One region of the Labrys methylaminiphilus subsp. lupini genome, then DNA from elsewhere that is predicted to be linked to it. Evidence: predicted binding sites of a transcription regulator. Region 1 holds the regulator's gene; the other holds the start of a gene.
The links. Region 1 encodes LexA, which represses DNA repair genes until DNA is damaged. Its sites were predicted from a motif close to TGTTCNNNNTGTGTTCNG; they were not measured.
Positions count from the first base shown of each region.

Region 1 (3,367 bases):
GATTCGCGCGGTCGGCTCGATAGCACTTTATGTAGAGCCGTCGGCGAGCGGCGATATCAGCCCGCGCTGGCGTCTCGTCATGGCCCGCCATCCCCAAGCGTCCCGTCCGTGGGCACCGGGCCGGGTGATTGTGCCGCCGAAACTTCTGCCCCAGGCGGCAGTGCAGGCCCCAGCGACGGATACGCCTATGGACAGCGTCACCGCCGAAACCGATAACTGACGCGAGATTCTCACAAGAAAGGACGGACCATGAAAATCAGCGCCCGCAACCAGATCAAGGGCACGATCAAGAGCGTGACGAAGGGGCAGACTACCTCCCATATCCAGCTCGAGGTCAACGGAACCATCATCACCGCTTCGATCACCAACGAGGCCGTCGATGATCTCCAGCTCAAGCCCGGCCAGAACGCCTATGCCGTGATCAAGGCCTCCGACGTCATGATCGCGGTCGACTGATCGGCGCTGTCAGCCAGGCCGGGTCTTCGGACAGATGGTAGTTCGAAGACACCCGGGGCTACCCGACCATCAAGCGGATTTGCCTGCGAACTCCAGACCTTCTTCAGGTGATCCGCAAGCCCAGCTCGGCCAGCAATTGGCCGGCCTGGTTTTTCGAGATCGTGGCGCCCTTGAAATAACGGGCGTCACCAAGCTTCAAGCCGCCGAGATCGGCACTGCGTAGATCCGCTCCTTCGAAACGGGCATCGACCAGATTGGCATCGCGCAGGCTGCACTCTTCGAAGATGACATCGCGGAAATCGCATTGGCGCAGATCGGCCTGGGTGAAGTCGAGGCGGCGTAGCGTGGACTTGCGAAAGGAAAAGGCCGGCAGTTTCGCCGACATAAGCAAGACCTCCTCGAAAACGAGCCCGAATGCGGCGATTTCCGAGAGATCCGCGCCTGTCAGTTTGCAGCCGGTAAAAACCGCCGAGGCCGCTTTGGCGCGTCGAAAGCTGGCATTGCTGTAGTCACCCGTACGGAATGCAGCATCTTCGAGGTCGGTACCACGGAAATCGGCACCGCCCGCCTTGCAATTGCGCCATAGTGTATTCGCGAGCTTGGCGCCGACCAGCTTGGCATTTTTGAGAATGCAACGCTCGAACGACCAGTGGGACAGGTCGAGACGCGAAAGATCGCATTCCTCCAGTTCACAATCGACAAGGCAATACGGCGCGCGCGCCTTGAGCAACCGCTCGACGTCACGGCGTTCCAAAGCGTGGCCGCTGACTGTATGAAGGCCAGTCATTGCAAGCGAACCAAATTCGCATGCTCTCAATATCGGCGGAACAGGCCCACCAATTTACCCTGGATCTGTACCCTGTCCGGGCCAAAAATACGGGTTTCGTAAGCCGGATTGGCCGCCTCCAGTGCAATGGAGGCGCCGCGCTTGCGCAAGCGCTTCAGCGTGGCTTCCTCATCGTCGATCAGGGCTACCACGATATCGCCGGTATCGGCATGGTCCTGGCGGCGGATCAGCACGGTGTCATTGTCGAAGATACCAGCTTCGATCATTGAATCACCGCGCACTTCCAGGGCGAAATGATCACCTGAGGACAGCATTTCCGGCGTAACGCTGATGGTATGGCTCTTGGTCTGGATGGCGGAGACCGGCGTACCGGCGGCGATGCGTCCCATCACCGGGACCAGAACCGGCCGGCCGACATCCTCGTCCATTTCCGGCCTGACGGGGCGGACCTTGCCGAGATTGCCCTCGATCACGTTGGGGCGGAAGCCCCGCTGCGAAGAGGCCAGCGACAGGCCGCCTGGCACGGCGGATTCGGGCAGGCGTACCACTTCGAGCGCGCGTGCCCGGTTTGGCAGGCGCCGGATGAAGCCGCGCTCCTCCAGAGCCATGATCAGGCGGTGGATGCCGGACTTGGAGCGCAGGTCCAGCGCCTCCTTCATTTCATCGAAGGAGGGGGGCACGCCCTGTTCCTTCAGGCGCTCATGAATGAACCGAAGCAATTCGTGTTGTTTCTTGGTCAGCATGGCTTTCCCGTCGTGGCGGCCGCGAATCACGGTGAAGGTGTAAACAAAACAAGAACAGTGCTACATGTTCCTACTGTGTTCTGCAACTGTGAAGTTCAGGTTAAGGGTAGCGTCAATAGCCGGCCGCACGAAGATCGATGATCTCGCAGATATCGCCCGGTTTTGCTTCCGGCGCAAAGGGCGGCCGGACGACCAGACAGTCGGCATGCTGCATCACACTCACCAGCGACGAATCCTGCAGCGCCAGCGGCTCTACCTTGAGGATGTCTGACGTATCGTCAAGCACGAAGCGGGCACGGATATAGTCTTCACGAACGTCGTTGGCTGGCCAGGCGTTGGCGAAGACGGCCTTGCGGCGGGACAGACCCGCATCGGCCCGCCCCAGCAACGTACGCAACAGGGGTACCAGGAAGAGGACGCCGCAGACCACCGAGGATACCGGATTGCCGGGCAGGCCGAGGATATGCATTGAGCCAAGCCGCCCGTGCAGCAGGGGCTTGCCCGGGCGCATGGCGATCTTCCAGAAGCCGAGCTGCATGCCTTCGCGGGTGAGCGCGGTCTGGATCAGATCGTGATCGCCGACCGAAGCACCGCCGATGGTGACGAGCACATCCGCCTTCTCGGTACGAGCCCGCCGAACGGCAGCCTCCAGAGCCGGGAAGTCGTCGCTGGCGATGCCGAGGTCGAGTACTTCGCCCCCCTCGGCCTCGACCAGTGCCCGAATGGCGAAATTGTTGGAGGCGACGATCTGATTCTCGCCGATGGCTTGACCGGGCAGTACCAATTCATCGCCGGTCGCGAGAATAGCGACTTTGGGGCGGCGGCGGACAGGCAGGGCAGGATGATTCATGGCCGCGGCAAGCGCTATGTCGCGGGGACCGATGACGGTGCCTGATGTCAAAGCCTCCCGTCCTTCGGCAAAGTCCAGGCCACGGGCCCGGATATGCTGGCCGAGCCTGGCCGCCGCCTCCACGATGACGCGATTGCCCTCGCGGCTCGTGTGCTCCTGGATCACCACTGTGTCGGCGCCATCCGGCACGGGCGCACCCGTGAAGATGCGAACGGCCTGGTTTTCGCCAACTCGTCCGGCATAGCCGTGCCCCGCCGCCGATTCTCCGATCAATTCGAGGCTAGCACCTTCCTTGGCATCTGCCGCTCGCACCGCATAGCCGTCCATGGCCGAGGCGTTGAAGCCGGGCTGGGTCCTCAGCGCCGTGATGGCCGAAGCGAGAACACGTCCGCGCGTGGCATGCAGCGATATTGTTTCGGTTGGAAGCGGGGCTACGCCGGCAACCACCTTGGCCAGCGCGTCCGCGACGGGAAGCAGGCTCATCGATTTTCCTCCGCATGCCAATCGCCGGATTTGCCGCCGGATTTCTCC
Region 1 covers NZ_JBMDIH010000001.1:1,418,751-1,422,117, forward strand. The annotation lists gene ACN6KF_RS06530 (ComEC/Rec2 family competence protein) at 1-220, shown strand, start outside; gene ACN6KF_RS06535 (TOBE domain-containing protein) at 250-456, shown strand; gene ACN6KF_RS06540 (pentapeptide repeat-containing protein) at 560-1,243, opposite strand; gene lexA (transcriptional repressor LexA) at 1,270-1,986, opposite strand; gene ACN6KF_RS06550 (molybdopterin molybdotransferase MoeA) at 2,099-3,319, opposite strand; gene moaC (cyclic pyranopterin monophosphate synthase MoaC) at 3,316-3,367, opposite strand, start outside.

Region 2 (3,367 bases), 300 kb from region 1:
CGCCCAGTTGGGCAGGTTCTCACCGAAGAATTTGTGCAGCAGGATCGCCCACAGATCCATGAGGACCGTTGCGCCAACGCCGATCGCAACGCCGCGCCAGAAAAGTTCGAACATGCCGATTCCACCAAGAGGACTGTATTCATCATACAAAACACGCCGCACCCGGCCGATGCAAGATTTCAAACCTCGAGAAGAGCACGGATTTCGTCGGGATCCGCGGTAACGATGCGGCGGGCCAGCCAGACAGCAAAGCCTCCGCGTGCCAATATCGCAATCTCCCGCTCGAGCTCGGCATCGCGGTCGGTCCGCCGCCAGGGGCCAATGCGCCGGCGCTGCGCCAGCCGGGCAGCGGCTCTTTCTTCAGCTTCATCGCGGTCCTCCCCCGCAAGGGCCTGGGCCACCAAGGTGCGATCAACCCCCTTGGCCGCCAGGGCGGCACCGATCCTGCGGGCGGAAAAGCCGCGGCTGCGCCCGGCATGAAGGCGGGCCTCCACGAAACTGGCATCGTCGATGAAACCGAGCTGCCTGCAATAATCGATGGTGCGCTCGATCATTTCGGCGACTTCGATTTCCGGGTCCAATTTGCGACGCGCCCGCCGCAGCAAGACCTGGCGGAGATTGGCGACGCTGGTCGATCGCTGGCCGAGATAATGGAGCGCGGACTTGCGCATCCAGCTTTCTTCGCGGCTCAGGGACGGGATGATGGACATGGCAGCCTCGAATTGTTGGAAAGAACTTGCCGGAACGCATGGCAGCGCGCCATCATGTCCCTGGCTCGGGCTCACCTTGACAAGAATTGCGACACGCCGGCCTCTGCACGTCTTCTCGGATCAGGCGGTTCCCATGCCCTTCTCTCTAGTGATTTTCGATTGCGATGGCGTTCTCGTCGACAGCGAGATCCTGTCGGCGGAAGTCGAAGCCGAGGCCCTGTCGGCCCTCGGCGTAAAAGTCACCCCGCATGACGTGATGCAGCGCTTTCTCGGTCTGACCCAGGAAGCCTTGGAAGAGCGTTTCGAGCAGGATTTCGGGCTCAAGCTGCCACCGGACCATGCCGAGACTACGCGCCGCATGCTTCGGGCCGCCTATGTGGCGCGTCTGGAACCGATTCCGGGCGTGCGCGAAGTGCTCCAAACCCTGCCGATGCCCTTTTGCGTGGCTTCCAACAGCCCGCCGGCCAAGCTCGGTCTCGGCCTCAGCATCACCAACCTGTTCGAGCTCGTCTATCCCAACATCTTCAGCGCAAATCTGGTGGCACAGGGAAAACCGGCCCCGGACCTGTTTTTGCATGCCGCGAGGGCTCTCGGTGTGGATCCCGCCAAGACCGTGGTGGTCGAGGACAGCGTGGTCGGCATCAAGGCAGCCAAGGCCGCCGGCATGACGGTGATCGGCTTTGTCGGCGGACTGCATCATATGCCCCCCAGCGAGGAAACCCTGGTGGCAGCCGGTGCCGACTACATCGCCGAGACGATGGACGAAGTGAAGGCGCGCATCCTGGCCTGATCCCGGCAGTCTGCCCCGAAAAGCAAACGGCGAAATCTCAAAAGCTCCGATTTGCCGTGCCCGGGCTTCGTCCTCGGCCGGACCTCAATCCACGGAGAACTTGCCGCCACGCAGCGATTTCACGTTTGAGCGGCGCGATTTCGATTCCAGCCGCCGCGCCTTGGCGGCCTTGGAGGGCTTCGTCACCTTGCGGGGCGGCGGCGGCGGCGTGGCGGCCTCCCGCAGGAGAGCGACCAACCGCTCGCGCGCGTCCTCGCGATTACGCTCCTGGGTGCGGAAGCGCTGGGCAACAATCACCAGCACGCCCTCCTGCGTCAGCTTCCTGCCCGCCAGCTTCTGGGCTCGGATGGCGACGTCGTTCGGGAGCGAGGGCGACCTGCGGATATTGAAGCGCAACTGCACCGCCGTCGACAGCTTGTTGACATTCTGTCCGCCGGGCCCCGAGGAGCGCACGAAGTCCTCATCGATCTCGCGCTCGTCGATGAACAAGGTGGGGTTAATCTCGATCATGGCGCGTGCATAACCCATCGGAACTCGGGGTGCCGCAAAATTTTGCGGATAAGTTCACGAATTGTTCTTGTTTTTTCACCAGCCCTCCTTCAATTTGCGAGCCAAAGCGCCTATCTCTCGACAAAAGCCCACAGGATCGTCCGTATGTCTGGCCGCCCCATCTCCGGCAGCGCTGTTCCGTCGCCTGCCGACCGCCGCTTCATCACCGTGCGCGGCGCGCGCGAGCACAATCTCAAGAATGTCGATCTGGAAATCCCGCGTGACAAGCTCGTGGTGTTCACCGGCCTGTCCGGCTCGGGCAAGTCCTCGCTCGCTTTCGACACCATCTATGCCGAGGGACAGCGCCGCTATGTCGAGAGCCTTTCGGCCTATGCGCGCCAATTCCTCGAAATGATGCAGAAGCCGGACGTCGACCAGATCGACGGCCTGTCGCCCGCCATTTCGATCGAACAGAAGACAACCTCGCGCAATCCCCGCTCGACGGTGGCGACAGTCACCGAGATCTACGACTATATGCGCCTGCTCTGGGCTCGTATCGGCATTCCCTATTCGCCGGCGACCGGGCTGCCGATCGAAAGTCAGACCGTCAGCCAGATGGTCGATCGCGTCATGGCCATGCCAGAGGGCACCAGGCTGTTCCTGCTCGCGCCGGTGGTGCGCGGGCGCAAGGGCGAATATCGCAAGGAACTCGCCGACTTCCTCAAGCGCGGCTTCCAGCGTGTCAAGATCGACGGTACCTTCTACGAGATCGCCGACGCCCCCGCCCTCGACAAGAAGCTCAAGCACGATCTCGACGTGGTGGTGGACCGCATCGTGGTGCGCGCCGATATCGCCAGCCGCCTGGCTGATTCCTTCGAGACGGCCTTGGAGTTGGCCGACGGCATCGCCGTGGTCGAACTGGCCGATCAGAAGGAGGCCGACGGCTCATCCAAGCGCGTGATGTTCAGCCAGAAATTCGCCTGCCCGGTTTCCGGCTTCACCATTCCGGAGATCGAGCCCAGGCTGTTCTCCTTCAACAACCCCTTCGGTGCCTGCCCGTCCTGCGACGGCATCGGCACCGAGATGACGGTCGATCCCGTCCTGGTGGTGCCCGACGAGACCCTGTCGCTGCGCAAGGGCGCGCTGGCGCCTTGGGCGAAATCCACCAGTCCCTATTACAGCCAGACCGTCGACGCCCTCGCCAAGCATTACAAGTTCGGCGTGACCACGCCCTGGAAGGACCTGCCGGAGAAGGTGCAGCAGGTGTTCCTCTATGGCTCGGGCGAGGAGCAAATCGTCTTTTCCTTCGATGACGGCCTGCGCTCCTATGAGACACGCAAGGCCTTCGAGGGCGTGGTGACCAATCTGGAGCGACGCT
Region 2 covers NZ_JBMDIH010000001.1:1,717,141-1,720,507, reverse strand. The annotation lists gene ACN6KF_RS08115 (DUF2938 domain-containing protein) at 1-114, opposite strand, end outside; gene ACN6KF_RS08110 (regulatory protein RecX) at 180-710, opposite strand; gene ACN6KF_RS08105 (HAD family hydrolase) at 844-1,500, shown strand; gene arfB (alternative ribosome rescue aminoacyl-tRNA hydrolase ArfB) at 1,585-2,028, opposite strand; gene uvrA (excinuclease ABC subunit UvrA) at 2,155-3,367, shown strand, end outside.
Region 2: the regulator LexA is predicted to act here: its motif matches at 2,062-2,079, upstream of uvrA (excinuclease ABC subunit UvrA).